DNA from 3 places in the Rhizobium sp. RAF36 genome. Region 1 is predicted to be linked to each of the others. Evidence: predicted binding sites of a transcription regulator. Region 1 holds the regulator's gene; each other region holds the start of a gene.

What was found. Region 1 encodes PhoB, which activates phosphate uptake and scavenging genes when phosphate is short. Its sites were predicted from a motif close to TGTCATNNANCTGTCAT; they were not measured.
Region 2: a site for PhoB is predicted at 2,618-2,634, ahead of pstS (phosphate ABC transporter substrate-binding protein PstS). Genes of this name have one in related genera too.
Region 3: a site for PhoB is predicted at 2,388-2,404, ahead of AB4Z25_RS21525 (DUF2794 domain-containing protein). Genes of this name have one in related genera too.

What each region holds. Positions count from the first base shown of each region.
Region 1 covers NZ_JBFREC010000002.1:432,590-437,591, reverse strand. Annotated here, with positions in the region: gene argF (ornithine carbamoyltransferase) at 1-64, opposite strand, end outside; gene AB4Z25_RS08065 (aspartate aminotransferase family protein) at 104-1,303, opposite strand; gene AB4Z25_RS08060 (GcrA family cell cycle regulator) at 1,730-2,266, shown strand; gene phoB (phosphate regulon transcriptional regulator PhoB) at 2,333-3,016, opposite strand; gene phoU (phosphate signaling complex protein PhoU) at 3,049-3,762, opposite strand; gene pstB (phosphate ABC transporter ATP-binding protein PstB) at 3,809-4,624, opposite strand; gene pstA (phosphate ABC transporter permease PstA) at 4,640-5,002, opposite strand, start outside.
Region 2 covers NZ_JBFREC010000005.1:111,738-116,739, reverse strand. Annotated here, with positions in the region: gene AB4Z25_RS18585 (LysE family transporter) at 70-687, shown strand; gene AB4Z25_RS18580 (cupin domain-containing protein) at 696-1,040, shown strand; gene AB4Z25_RS18575 (MarR family transcriptional regulator) at 1,051-1,512, opposite strand; gene AB4Z25_RS18570 (SDR family NAD(P)-dependent oxidoreductase) at 1,662-2,459, shown strand; gene pstS (phosphate ABC transporter substrate-binding protein PstS) at 2,748-3,770, shown strand; gene pstC (phosphate ABC transporter permease subunit PstC) at 3,854-4,831, shown strand; gene pstA (phosphate ABC transporter permease PstA) at 4,833-5,002, shown strand, end outside.
Region 3 covers NZ_JBFREC010000006.1:275,736-280,737, forward strand. Annotated here, with positions in the region: gene acnA (aconitate hydratase AcnA) at 1-1,190, shown strand, start outside; gene AB4Z25_RS21520 (DUF1223 domain-containing protein) at 1,411-2,151, shown strand; gene AB4Z25_RS21525 (DUF2794 domain-containing protein) at 2,428-2,829, shown strand; gene AB4Z25_RS21530 (GNAT family N-acetyltransferase) at 2,833-3,390, opposite strand; gene AB4Z25_RS21535 (hypothetical protein) at 3,653-3,889, shown strand; gene AB4Z25_RS21540 (Bax inhibitor-1/YccA family protein) at 4,039-4,767, opposite strand; gene AB4Z25_RS21545 (ABC transporter permease) at 4,962-5,002, opposite strand, start outside.

The sequences.
Region 1 (5,002 bases):
TGATGACGCGCAGATCGGCAGAGCTCATCGCCGAAAGATCGAGGAAGTGTTTGGGGGAAGCCATGTCGTCCTTACCTGTTTGCCCCGGAAGGCATCTATCCGTTCAAGCCGTCTTCTTGGCCTTCGATGCGCGAATGCTTTCGGCAGCCTGCTCAATGCGGGCAAGACCCTCGCGGGCCTCCTCGGCAGTGACGACCAAAGGCGGCAGCAGGCGCACAACGTTGTCGCCGGCGGGCACGCCAAGCAGGTGCGCACCGCGGATGGCAGCCAGAAGTTCGGTCGAGGGAACGGCGGCCTTGATACCAAGCAGCAGACCCTCGCCGCGGATATCCTCGATCACGTCGGGATAGCGGTCCTTGAGCGATGCCAGGCCTTGGCGGAAGATCAGAGCGACGTCGCGAACGTGCTGCAGGAAGCCTTCAGCAAGGACGATGTCGAGCACGGCGCCGCCGACAGCCATGGCGAGCGGGTTGCCGCCATAGGTCGAGCCGTGGGTACCGGCCTTCATGCCGGACGCAGCTTCCGCCGTTGCCAGGCAGGCGCCGAGCGGGAAGCCGCCACCGATGCCCTTGGCGACAGCCATGATATCAGGGGTCACGCCGGACCACTCACAGGCAAAGAACTTACCGGTACGGCCGACGCCGGTCTGGACCTCGTCGAGAATGAGCAGCAGGCCCTTCTCGTCGCAGAGCGCGCGCAGCGCCTTCATGAACTCGGTGGTCACCGGGCGAATGCCACCCTCGCCCTGAACCGGCTCGATAAGAATGCCTGCGGTCGCATCAGTGATTGCGGCGCGGACGGCGTCGATATCACCGAAGGGCACCTGGTCGAAACCCGGCGCCTTGGGGCCGAAGCCTTCCAGATACTTCTCCTGCCCGCCGGCAGCGATCGTTGCCAGCGTCCGGCCGTGGAAGGCGCCTTCGAACGTGATGATATGGAAGCGCTCGGGATGGCCCTTCGAATACTGGTAGCGGCGTGCGGTCTTGATCGCGCATTCCAGGGCTTCCGCGCCGGAATTGGTGAAGAACACCTTGTCGGCGAAAGTCGCCTCCGTCAGCCGCCTGGCGAGCTTTTCCTGCCCGGGGATTTCATAGATGTTGGACAGGTGCCAGACCTTGTCGGCCTGTGCCTTCAGGGTATCCACGACATGCGGATTGCTGTGGCCGACCGAGGTCACCGCGACGCCGGCACCGAAATCCAGATATCGCTCGCCAGTTTCGGTAATCAGCCACACGCCCTCACCTCGCTCGAACCGCAATGGGGCACGAGAATAGGTATCATATAGCGGCGCGGCTTCAGCCATGGCGCGGTCTCCTGTCAGCGTTACGGGCAACCGGACTCCGGCTAAAAAACCAGGTCCGAAAAATTAAAAATGCCGCCTTTCGGCGGCGACTGGCACTATTTACTTTTCGCACTGCAATGTCAACAAAACTGCGGCTTTCGTGGCTTCTGAGAGACGCTCAAGCAATGTCGCGTTTTATCAACAGCTAATGTTGCAGAAATGACTCTCAGGGGAAGCAAGTTGGGGAAAACCCCGAATTCGATTCATCCGGATTCCTGCGACTCTTGTCACGGAGTCAGCCTCACACTAGGTTAAAACTCAATTACTAGACTGCATGCGGCGGAACTAGTCACCAAAATTAGTCAAGCGTTTCTTGTGCCGGATTCGTTCGGGGCAAACAGTGAGGGATTCTGCCTTCGCAACGCTTAAACGGCGGAGACACAGGGCATGAACTGGACAGACGAGCGGGTCGAGAAACTCAAGAAACTGTGGTCCGAAGGGCTGAGCGCGAGCCAGATCGCTGCCCAGCTTGGCGGCGTCAGCCGTAACGCCGTTATCGGCAAGGTTCACCGTCTGGCGCTGCCGGGCCGTGCGAAGGCCGGCGGCAACGCCACGGCTGCCCGCGCTCCCAAGCGTACGGCGGCAGCACCCCGCGCCCCAACCTACGCATCGCGTCTGGCGACGACCCGTACGGTCACCCGCCAGCAGGGCGCGACGATGCTGAAGGAAGAGATCGAAATCGACGTCATGGAGGAGATGGAATACCGTCCCGCCAAGAATGTGATCGTCCCGATCTCCCGCCGCCTCGGCCTGACGGAACTCACCGAGCGCACCTGCAAGTGGCCGGTCGGCGATCCCTTGAAGGACGATTTTCACTTCTGCGGCTGCGAAAGCCCGGATTCTTCGCCTTACTGCACCTACCACCAGCGCCTGGCCTACCAACCGGTCAACGAGCGCCGTAGGGCAGCAGCCCGGGCAAACTGAGCCGGGTAAGCACAAACGAAAAACGGGCCTTACGGCCCGTTTTTTTGTGTCTCAATTCCGAAAGCTTCAAGCTTCCATCGAATATCCAGCGCCGCGAACGGTGCGGATGACATCCTGCATATTGGAGAAGTTCAGCGCCTTGCGCAGACGGCCGACATGGACGTCGACAGTGCGCTCGTCGACATAGATGTCGTGACCCCAGACGCCATCCAGAAGCTGCGAGCGCGAGAAGACGCGGCCGGGAGAGGCCATCAGGAATTCCAGCAGGCGAAACTCGGTCGGTCCGAGACGGACTTCGCGGGTCTTGCGATGAACGCGGTGCGTCTCTCGGTCGAGTTCGATATCGCCGCATTTCAGCACGGTCGAGAGAACTTCAGGCTTTGCGCGGCGCAGCATCGCCTTGACGCGAGCGACGAGCTCGGGCGTCGAGAACGGCTTGACGACATAGTCGTCGGCACCGGTCGAGAGGCCACGAACGCGTTCGCTTTCCTCGCCGCGCGCCGTCAGCATGATGATCGGCAGGCGCTCGGTCTCCGGGCGCATGCGCAGCCGACGGCAAAGCTCGATGCCTGATACGCCAGGCAGCATCCAATCAAGGATAAGAAGGTCCGGCGTCCGCTCCTGAAGGCGGATTTCCGCCTCATCGCCGCGCAGGATGGTGTCGACCTCGAAACCTTCGGCTTCGAGATTGTAACGAAGAAGCACGCTCAGTGCTTCTTCGTCTTCAACGACTGCAACTCTCGGGATCATTCTGTTCTGTCTCCTGAGGCCCGGTCCGGATATTATTCCGTGACCGCGCCGACGGTGTTGGCGGTGTCGTCCTTCGGACGCTCGCCCTCCGGCTGGGCGCCGGTCGCCATGTAGTAGATGGTTTCTGCGATGTTGGTGGCGTGGTCGCCGATGCGTTCGATGTTCTTGGCACAGAACAAGAGATGCGTGCAGCTGGTGATGTTGCGCGGATCTTCCATCATGTAGGTCAGGAGCTCGCGGAACAGCGAGGTGTACATCGCGTCGATTTCCTCGTCGCGCTCACGGATCGACTTCGCCTTGTCGGCAGCGCGCGTCGTGTAGACGTCGAGCACTTCCTTGAGCTGGACGAGCGCCAGTTCGGAGAGATGCTCCAGGCCGCGGCCGAGCTTGCGCGGAACGCCGGTGCTCTGCACGGCGATAACGCGCTTGGCGGTGTTCTTGCCAAGATCGCCGACGCGCTCGAGGTCGGCGGCGATGCGGATCGACCCCATGATCTCGCGCAGGTCCGACGCCATCGGCTGGCGGCGGGCGATGGTGACGATCGCCTTGTCGTTGATCTCGCGCTCGGCGTGATCAAGGATCACGTCGTCGGAGATGACCTTCTGCGCCAGGGCGCCATCGCCGTTGACCAGCGCGCGCACAGCGTCGGAGACCATCTGTTCCGCCAGACCGCCCATTTCGGAGATGCGGCGGGTCAGGAACTTCAGATCTTCGTCATATGCAGAAAAGATATGTGTCGATGCCATGGGAAATGTCCTTGAGTGTCTCTATCGGAAGTCGTGACGCCAAAGATCAGCCGAAGCGGCCCATGATGTAGTCCTGGGTGCGCGGATCGTCCGGATTGGTGAACATCTTGTCGGTATCGTTCTCCTCGACGAGGTTGCCGAGGTGGAACATGGCGGTGCGCTGAGAGACGCGGGCCGCCTGCTGCATGGAGTGCGTCACGATGACGATCGTGTAGCTTTCGCGCAGCTCGTGGATCAACTCCTCGACCTTTGCTGTAGCGATCGGGTCGAGCGCAGAGCAGGGTTCGTCCATGAGGATGACCTCAGGCGAGACCGCGACGGCACGGGCGATGCAGAGACGCTGCTGCTGACCGCCGGAGAGGCCGGTGCCGGATTCATGCACACGGTCCTTGACCTCGTTCCAGAGGCCGGCACGCTGCAGGCTGGTCTCGACGATCTGGTCCATGTCGGCTTTCGACTTGGCGAGACCGTGGATGCGCGGGCCGTAGGCGACGTTTTCATAGATCGTCTTCGGGAACGGGTTCGGCTTCTGGAACACCATGCCGACGCGGGCGCGAAGTTCGACGACGTCGATATCCGGATCGTAGATATCATCGCCATCGAGCGTGATCTTGCCGGTGACGCGGCAATTATCGATCGTGTCGTTCATACGGTTCAGGCTGCGCAGGAAGGTGGACTTGCCGCAGCCGGACGGACCGATGAGCGCAGTCACAGTGTTTTCGCGGATGTTCAGCTTGACGTCGAAAAGAGCACGTTTCTCGCCATAATAGACCGAAACGTCCTGGCCGATCATCTTGTAAGGGATGCTGTTCATCTTCTGGTCCAGAGCCTTCTCAACTGCTGCTTCTGTCAACATGTTCATGGGTTTCTACTCCGTTTACCAGCGGCGCTCAAAGCGACGGCGCAAGAGGATGGCTCCGATGTTCATGACGATCAGGAACAGGAGCAGGACGATGATGGCACCCGAGGTACGCTCCACGAAGGCGCGTTCGGCTTCGTTGGCCCACATGTAAACCTGGACCGGAAGTGCCGTGGACGGATCGAGCGGCGTGGTCGGCGCATTGGCGACGAAGGCGACCATGCCGATCAGCAGCAGAGGCGCGGTTTCGCCGAGAGCATGCGCCAGGCCGATGATGGTGCCGGTCAGGATGCCCGGCATGGCAAGCGGCAGCACGTGGTGGAACACCATCTGCATCTTCGATGCGCCGAGACCGAGAGCGGCCGAGCGGATCGACGGCGG
Region 2 (5,002 bases), on a different contig from region 1:
ACTTGGCCAAGCCAGCCAAAGCCTCTAAGGTTCTGGTCTGAAAAACATTTCCGCGAGTCTCATCAAGCCATGTTTCTTCTCTCCGTTGCCGCAATATGGGCGGTCGCCGCCATCACGCCGGGCCCGAATTTCTTCATCGTCGTGCGCACGGCGCTGGAGGGCTCGACGCGTGCCGCGGTCGCGGTCATCGCCGGAGTCATCCTGGGCACGGTCTGCTGGGGGCTTGCCGGCTGGCTCGGCATCAGCGCCCTGTTCGCAGCCGCGCCCTTTGCCTACCTGTTCCTGAAGATCGCCGGCGGCGCCTATCTTCTCTGGCTCGGCGCCAAGCTTTTGTGGAAGACCTGCAGCAAGTCCGCAACGCTGGGCGAACCTGCGGTCCGCCCCGCCATGAGCAGCCGGCAGGCCTTCTATTCCGGCCTGATAACCAATCTCGCCAATCCGAAATCGGCCGTCTTCGTCGCCAGTCTCTTTGCCGCCACCCTGCCTGCCGACCATTCCTGGGTGCATGGCGCTCTGGCCGTGGTGACGATGGTTCTGGTCTCTTCGCTTTGGTATACCTTCGTTCTGACGGTCTTGCGAAACCCTACCGTATCAGGCGCCTATGCGCGAGGACGCCGACGCATCGACGCGATGGCCGGCCTCATTTTCATGGGATTCGGCGTCAAGCTTCTGACATCTGCCCGATAGGAGATAGCATGCCGCATCAACTCGTATTCGACCCGGCGTCCGTCGAGCCCGAAGTGGGCGCGCCCGCCGCCGACCGCGTCGTTTCCGGCAATCCGCAATTCCGCACCTGGAACCTGGAGGAAGCCGAAGGCGGCCTCTACGCCGGCATTTGGGAAGCGACACCCGGCAAATGGCGGATTTCCTACGATGAGTGGGAATATTTCAACGTGCTGTCAGGCCATTCGATCGTCACCGAAGACGGCGGCGAACCGGTGCATCTCAAGGCCGGCGACCGTATGATCCTCAGACCCGGCTTCAACGGAACCTGGGAAGTCGTTGAAACGACTCGCAAGGATTATGTGATCAGGGTCTGAGTGCCGAACCTCAGCGCCTAAAACTCTCCGCGAAAGCGGGGGAGGAAATGCGGTTCAGGGTTTTGCGCAATTCTTCCGACGCTTCAGTGCCGAAGGCGTTTTCGAAGCGGTCGCGTGCTTCGGCCCAGAGACGGTTGGCTTCTTCCCATTTTGCCCGTCCGGCCTCCGTCAGCGTCGCCCGTTTGACGCGCTTGTCCTTTTCGTCGGGCACCAGCTCCACCAGCCCGTCCCGGATTAGCGGCTTCAGCGTGTGTCCGAGGGCGGAGAGGTCCATCACCAGCCCGTCGGCCAGGAATTTCAGCGACGGCTTGTCGTTCATATGGATCTGCGTCAGTAGCCCGAACTGCGTGCCTCTCAGCCCGCTTGGCGCAAAGACCTCCTCATAGAGCTGCCCGAGCTGGCGGGTCGCGCGGCGAAGCGCGCTGTTGCTGCAAACGGTCCAGCTTTCGAAGCCCGGTATTTTTTCGTCCATCGTCGTTCTCCTGATCCGGTGTCACCGGATTGCTGCCGGCCGTCAATCGTCTTCGATAATTTCTTCGGTGCGCCCTTGCGCAAGATGTCGTTGATCTCAATATAGTGGCATATACCACTAATTACCAACGCATCGAAAAGGATTTCACGATGTCAACTTCCTCCCTTGGTACAGCTCTCGTTACCGGCGCCTCCTCGGGTATCGGCGCCACCTATGCCGATCGTCTCGCAATGCGCGGATACGATCTGCTGCTGGTCGCCCGTGATGCAGCCCGTCTGAATGCCCTGGCTGAAAAGCTCACCACCGCTCACGGCATCAAGGCCGAGGTCCTGCAGGCGGATCTGACGAACAGGGAAGACGTGCGAAAGGTCGAGAAGCGCCTGCGCGAGGACGAGGCGATTACGCTGCTCGTCAACAATGCCGGTGTCGGCCCTAAAGGCGCACTGCTCGAAGACGATATCGACTATCTCGAAACGATGATCGAGATCAACGTCGTGGCCGTCAATCGCCTCGGTGTCGCAGCGGCGCAGACCTTCGCGAAGCGCGGCAAGGGCGCCATCATCAACATTGCCTCGGTGGTCGCATTCCTCGCCGAACGCTTCCACGGCACGTACAATGCCAGCAAGGCCTTTGTGCTCAACCTGACCCAGTCGATCCATGCCGAGGCCAGCCCGAAGGGCGTCAAGGTTCAAGCTGTTCTTCCGGGCCTGACCCGCACCGAGATCTTCGAACGCGCTGGCGGCTCGGTTGATCAGCTGCCGCCGTCGATGGTGATGGACGTCACCGATCTCGTCGATGCGGCCCTTGCCGGCTTCGACCAGGGTGAACTCGTCACCGTCCCGTCGCTTCCTGATCCGGCCGATTTTGAAGCGTTGAACGCCGCCCGCCATGCGCTCGGACCCAACCTCTCACACAACAAGCCGGCCAGCCGCTACGGCATTGCATAAGGCTCCGGTTTTTGCCGGGCTGCGTCAAACCAACGCAGTCCGACATTAACATTTTGTAATGTTTACAGAGCCTTACAGGTTAAATCCTTGATTTAGTGAACGAACAGTCCTGCACGCTATGTGGGGCATCGGCGGCCGACTTCGAACTGTCGCAGAACTGTCATCAAACTGTAATGTGCAGCGCCTAGCCCGCCTTTGCGACGGGAATTTCAGCGCCCTTTGCCAGTGGATACCCCCTCCATGGCGCCGGTCTCGTCGATTGTTCGTTCCATTCAGGGAAGAGACCATATGCTCACCAAAACACTTCTTTCGGCCTGCCTCGGCGCCGGCCTGGTTGCTGCGCTCGCAGTGTCCGCCTCTGCCGCCGACATCACCGGCGCCGGTTCGACCTTCGTCTATCCGGTTCTGTCCAAGTGGTCCGCGGATTACAACAAGCAGACCGGTGACAAGCTGAACTACCAGTCGATCGGCTCGGGCGGCGGTATCGCCCAGATCAAGGCTGCGACCGTCGATTTCGGCGCGTCCGACGCCCCGATGAAGCCTGAAGACCTCAGCGCTGGCGGCTTCGGCCAGTTCCCGGTCGTCGTCGGCGGCATCGTTCCTGTCATCAACGTCAAGGGCATCAAGTCGGGCGAGCTGAAGCTCTCCGGCAAGGTTCTCGCCGACATTTATCTCGGCAACGTCACCAAGTGGAATGACAAGGCGATCGCCGACCTGAACCCGGGCCTCAAGCTGCCCGACAGCCAGATCGCCGTCGTTCACCGCTCGGACGGTTCGGGCACCTCGTTCAACTGGACGAACTTCTTCTCCAAGGTCAACCCGGACTGGAAGTCCAAAGTCGGTGAAGGCACTGCCGTCAACTGGCCGGTCGGCATCGGCGGCAAGGGCAACGAAGGCGTCGCTGCCTACGTCACCCGCGTGAAAGATTCGATCGGTTACGTCGAATACGCCTACGCCCTCCAGAACAAGCTGCCCTTCGTTCTCGTTCAGAACGCCTCCGGTCAGTATCCGAAGCCGAATGCAGATAGCTTCTCGGCTGCTGCTGCCAGCGCCGAATGGGGCAAGGCCCAGGACTTCTACCTGATCATGACCAACGCGCCTGGCGAAAAGGCCTGGCCGATCACCGCCACCACCTGGGCGATCATGTACAAGGAGCCGAAGGATGCCGAGCGCTCCAAGGCTGCTTTCGCCTTCTTCAAGTGGGCACTCGAGAACGGTCAGAAGGAAGCCTCTTCCCTCGATTACGTTCCGCTGCCGGCCACGCTGGTGAAGCAGATCGAAGACTACTGGACGGCGTCCTTCAAGGGCTAAGTCCTGGAAATGCCGGGGCAGGGAGCATTCGCTTTCTGCCCCGTTTGCTTTGACGCCCCCTCAAAAGCAAGTCGAGTATCGATATGAGTGAAGCACTGGCATCGCTGCCGGCCGTCGTGCCGGATGTGAAGCGCCGCGACGGCGCCAACGGCGACCGCATTTTCCACTGGATCGTGATGGGCTGCGGCCTGTTCGTTCTCGCCGCACTCCTGGCGGCGGCAATCTCCATGGCATGGGGCGGTCTTCTCGCCTTCCGCACCTTCGGTTTCGGCTTCATCACCGGTACCGAATGGGACCCTGTTGCCCAGCATTTTGCCGGTCTGGTGCCGATCTACGGCACGCTGGTGACCTCTGCGCTCGCCATGCTGATCGGCGTTCCCGTCAGTCTCGGCATTGCCGTCTTCGTCACCGAAGTGGCGCCGCGCTGGCTGCGCGGACCGATCGGCGGCGCGATCGAACTGCTCGCCGGCATTCCCTCGATCATCTACGGCATGTGGGGCCTGTTCACTTTCGCGCCCTTCATGTCGGATTACGTTCAGCCGGCGCTGATCGACTGGCTCGGCCCGATCCCCGGCATCGGCCTTCTGTTCTCGGGCGCCCCGATGGGCATCGGCATGCTGACCTCGGGCATCGTGCTGGCGATCATGATCATCCCCTACATCTCCTCGGTCATGCGCGACGTCTTCCTGGTCGTCCCGGCGCAGCTGAAGGAATCGGCCTATGCGCTGGGTTCGACGCGCTGGGAAGTGGTGCGCGACATCGTCATCCCGCACACCCGTACCGCCGTTGTCGGCGGCATCTTCCTCGGCCTCGGCCGCGCGCTCGGCGAGACGATGGCCGTCACCTTCGTGCTGGGGAACACCCACAATATCGCCGTCTCGCTGATGGAGCCCGGCAACTCGATCGCCGCCGCCATCGCCAACGAGTTCACCGAAGCCGATACCGACATCTATCTGTCGTCGCTGATCGCGCTGGGTTTCATCCTCTTCGTCGTGACCTTCATCGTCCTTGCCGCCGCCAAGCTGATGCTGCTGCGCATGGCAAAGCAGAGAGGCGAATAAGATGGCCGGTTCCAACTCCATCTATCGCAGCCGCCAGATCAAGAGCGGCATCGCGCTGACGCTCTGCACCGGCGCCACCGGCCTCGGCCTGATCTTCCTCGTCTGGATCCTCTGGACGACGCTCGTCAACGGTCTCTCGGCGCTCAGCCTGAAGCTCGTCACCGAGATGAC
Region 3 (5,002 bases), on a different contig from region 1:
TCGGCTGCACGACCTGCATCGGCAACTCTGGTCCGCTGCCGGCGCCAGTCTCGAAGACGATCAACGACAAGGGTCTGATTGTTTCGGGCGTGCTTTCGGGCAACCGCAACTTCGAAGGCCGTATTTCTCCAGACGTTCAGGCGAACTACCTCGCGTCCCCGCCGCTCGTCGTCGCCTATGCGCTCGCCGGCACGGTCCAGAAGGACCTGACCAAGGAGCCGATCGGTGAAGACCAGAACGGCAACCCGGTCTATCTGAAGGACATCTGGCCGACCTCGCACGAGATCCAGGAATTCATCCAGAAATACGTCACCCGCGAACTTTACGAAACGAAGTACGCCGACGTGTTCAAGGGCGACGTGAACTGGCAGGCCGTTCAGGTTCCTCCGGGCCAGACCTACGCCTGGGACGACAACTCGACCTACGTTCAGAACCCGCCGTATTTCGTCGGCATGGGCAAGACCGGCACGGGCATTTCCGACATCAAGGGTGCGCGCGTTCTCGGTCTCTTCGGCGACAAGATCACCACCGACCACATTTCCCCGGCCGGTTCGATCAAGGCGGCGTCTCCTGCCGGTGCCTACCTCATCGAGCACAATGTCGGCGTTGCAGACTTCAACCAGTACGGCACGCGCCGCGGCAACCATGAAGTGATGATGCGCGGCACCTTCGCCAACATCCGCATCCGCAACCACATGCTCGGCCCGAACGGCAAGGAAGGTGGCTACACCATCCATTACCCGTCGAAGGAAGAGGAATCGATCTACGACGCGGCCATGCAGTACAAGGCCGAGGGCGTTCCGCTCGTCATCTTCGCGGGTGTCGAATACGGCAACGGCTCGTCGCGCGACTGGGCTGCGAAGGGCACCAACCTGCTCGGCGTCAAGGCCGTCATCGCCCAGTCCTTCGAGCGCATCCATCGCTCGAACCTGGTCGGCATGGGCATCATCCCGTTCGTCTTCGAAGAAGGCACGACCTGGGCAAGCCTCGGCCTCAAGGGCGATGAAATCGTCACGATCGAAGGTCTCGAGAACATCAAGCCGCGCGAAAAGAAGATCGCCAAGATCACTTACGGCGACGGCTCGGTGAAGGACGTCCCGCTGCTGTCGCGTGTCGATACGCTCGATGAGGTCATCTACCTCAACAACGGCGGCATCCTGCAGACGGTTCTGCGCGACCTCGCTGCTTAATTCTTAAGACAAGCACATGATAATCGCCGCCGGGGAGCAATCTCCGGCGGTTTTTCTTTGCGGGGACGGGGCTCACGGCGATGTGTTCCCGGCATGGCGGCGGGCGGGGATGTCTCACCCCTTCGTTACTTCCCGTTTGGAACCGGAAGGATTATCTCTACGGTCGTCAATCAGGCCGCGCGGCCTTCGTTCGCCCGATGTCCTGGATAAAGAGGTTGCAATGTCGCCGCGTTTTTTGATTTCGCTGATTGCCGGTCTGGTGCTCGCAGCACCACTTCAAGCCGAAGACGGCAAGCCGAAGGGCGTCGTTGAACTGTTTACCTCGCAGGGCTGCTCATCTTGTCCGCCTGCCGATGCCGCATTTCGCAAGATCGTTGGCCAGGGCAATGTGATCGCGCTCGCCTATCATGTCGATTACTGGAACTATCTCGGCTGGACCGACACGCTGAGTTCCAAGCAGAACACCGAGCGTCAGTACGGCTATGCCCGCATGCTCGGCCGCAGCAACGTTTACACGCCGCAGGTCGTCGTCAACGGCCGTGATCATATGACCGGCTCCGATCTCTCGGCGATCAACGGCAAGATCGATGGCTTTTCGACCGACGGCAAGGGGCTGAATGTCCCTATCGATGCGCAGATGCGGGGCGATGAGCTGGAGATCAAGATTGGCGCCGGCCAGGGGAAAGCCAATGTGGTGATGGTCTATTTCGACAAGGAAAAGACCATCGACGTCGAGAAGGGCGAAAACAGCGGCCAGAAGATTTCCTATATCAACAGCGTAAGCGACATTGAAACTGTCGGAATGTGGGACGGAAAGGCAACAAGCCTGACTTTACCTGCAACGGTTCTGCAAAAGGCCGACCTTGAAGGCTGTGCAATCCTGTTACAGGCTGCTACGGCTGACGGTGATCCGGCCGCGATCCTGGGCGCAACCGTCGTCATGGCCGGGAAAAATATCTGAAAGTTTCATCCGTTCAGGATGGAAAACGGGGCGGCCCGGCTAATCGTATTCGGGGCTGGGGTTAAGGTCGATACGCTCAGCCGGGCCCTTTGGCGCGCTGGCGCCAAATCGGTGAGCGGAATTTCCCCTGCAAATGAGGCGCTGTTTTGACTGAATTGCGGCGCTCAGGAGATTGCATAGCATATGCTTAATGTGATGACTGGCCGCACTTGCAATTTGCGGCGGGTCGGGCAAACTGTCACTCTCCTGTCATAAGCGAGAGGCCTTGGGAGACTGATGACAGATCAGCCGGATTTGCGGCATGGCGATCACCGTTCCGCCGACAATAGTTCCTCAGTCGTCGTCGATCTTAAAGAATACAAGCAGAATAAGGATCCGTTGCCGGTGACCTTTCACCGGCGAGAGCTGGATGCGATCCTGTGGGTCTACGGCCGCATGGTCGGTGAGGGCGAGTGGAAAGACTACGCAATCGACCACATGAAGGATAAGGCGGTGTTCTCCGTCTTCAAGCGCTCCGGCGAAATGCCGCTCTTCACCATCGAGAAAGACCCCAAGCTTGCCAACAAGCAGGGCGCCTATTCCGTCGTCAACACCAACGGCATGATCCTGAAGCGCGGCCACGAGCTGCAGCAGGTGCTGAAGGTGTTCGACAAGGTGCTGAAGCTCGTCGACAAATAGCCGTCAGCCCTTGTAAAGGCTGCCTGGATAGACCGAGGGGTCCGGATCGGTATCCTTTCCCTCGCCCAGCTGCCGCTGCATGAGCATGGTGTCCAGCCAGCGGCCGTGCTTGTAGCCGGTACCCTTGAGCAGGCCGGTTTCCTCGAAACCCAATGAACGATGCAGCGCGATCGATGCCGGATGGGCTCCGCCGATCACGGCGACCATCTGCCGGAAGCCAAGCGCCGTGCAGCGGGCAATCAGTTCCGCGAGCAACGTCTTGCCAACGCCCTTTCCCCGGGCCTCCGGCGCCAGATAGATCGAATCCTCGACCATCCATCGGTAAGCCGGGCGGGTGCGGAACGCGGATGCATAGGCATAGCCCAGCAGCACGCCGTCTTCGTCAATGGCGGCGAGATAGGGGTAGCCCTGGCCCGTTATGGCAGCCAGCCGCGTGGCCATCTCCTGACGTTCCGGCGGGGCAATCTCGTAGCTGGCGACGCCTGACAGCACCGCCTCACGGTAAATCGCGGTGATGGCATCGAGGTCGGAGATGGCGATATCGCGGAGATTAACGGTCATTGGGCGGCCGATGTCTGGAATGTGGTTCAGGCTGAAAACCATCCGGCGCGAGATTTGGCAACAGGAAAAGCGAATAAGGATATCTGGACCATGCAGGGCACTTGCCTGCCGTCGTCGTGATTGTTCCGCTGCCTTCTGTTCCGGCAAGCCGGAGATGACAGCCGTGTGGTGGCCAAGGCCGGCGAGTTGACCGAACCCGCCAGAGCTTCTAGAGAACAGCTTTCGCGGAACAGGCCTTTGCGTCAGGCGGCAGATCGGCCGCATGCGTCAGCCATGGAGAAACGCCATTATCAAGATCCTGGTTTTGCTGCACGCCGCCGTCGGCATTGATTGGCAGTCTCCCCCTGAGGGCACCAGCCTGAAGACCTTGAACGAAGCCGAGGAGAAGGGCTTTATCGAGATTCGCGGCGAGTTCCAGAAGCGGCAATTTCGCCTGACGAAGCGCGGCTCCGACCATGTTGCGCTCGACCGTCGGCGCCTGGCGGCGCGCAAGCTTTAAGAAGCGCAAGGCTGGCCGCTATTTGCCAGCTGCGTGACCACAGCGCCCAATCCACACTCCGAAAAACAAAACCGCCTGCAACATCTCTGTTGCAGGCGGCTCGGTTGTCTCGCATTCGGCCAGACGGTCTGGCCGTCAACAGTTCCGTCTTACTTGCGGTTACCCATGAACTGCAGAAGGAACATGAACAGGTTGATGAAGTCGAGATAGAGCGTCAGCGCGCCCATGATCGCCTTGCGGCCCATGACTTCGGCACCATCGGCTTCGTAGTACATTTCCTTGATCCGCTGCGTATCGTAGGCCGTCAGGCCGGCGAAGATCAGGACGCCGATCACGGAGATCGCGAACTGAAGGGCAGACGAGCCCAGGAAGATGTTCACGATCGACGCGATGATCAGGCCGAACAGACCCATCACCAGGAACGAGCCCATGGCCGAGAGATCACGCTTGGTCGAATAACCGTAGAGCGACAGTGCGCCGAACGAGGCGGCGGTGATGAAGAATGTCTGCACCACGCTCTGGCCGGTATAGATCAGCAGCAGAGACGAGAGCGACAGACCCACCAGCGCGGCGTAGATCCAGAAGGTGGTCTGCGCGGCCGAAACGCTCATGCGGTTGATCCGGAAGCTCAGGAAGAACACCATGGCCAGAGGAGCCAGGATGACGACCCACTTCAGCGGGCTCAGATAGATGGCCTGGCCAAAGGCGGTCAGCTGACCGTCGGCAAAGGCGAATTGGAAAGACAGAAAGGCGGCTACACCCGTGATCGCCAGACCCAGCGCCATCAGGTTGTAGACCTTGAGCATATAGGAGCGCAGCCCCTGGTCGATCATCTCGCCAGTCTGCGCCCGGCTTTGGTAGTTACGAAGGTCAGCCATAGTTTCCTCTTACAAGCTCCGATGTGAATACGGTGTCGGGCTTTGCGACCCGGGCGCCGCTGCGGAGCTCCAGCATGCCTGCGGTCAATATGAGGCTTTCGCCCTTTGCAAACAAGGCCCTTGCAACCGACGGCGGGGTTAAATCGCCGTAAGGTGAAGCTATTTTATCGGGCGCTGCATTACCAGTGCCAGCCCTAGAGCTCGCGCAGAACGGGTGCCGCCTTCTGGCCGAGGA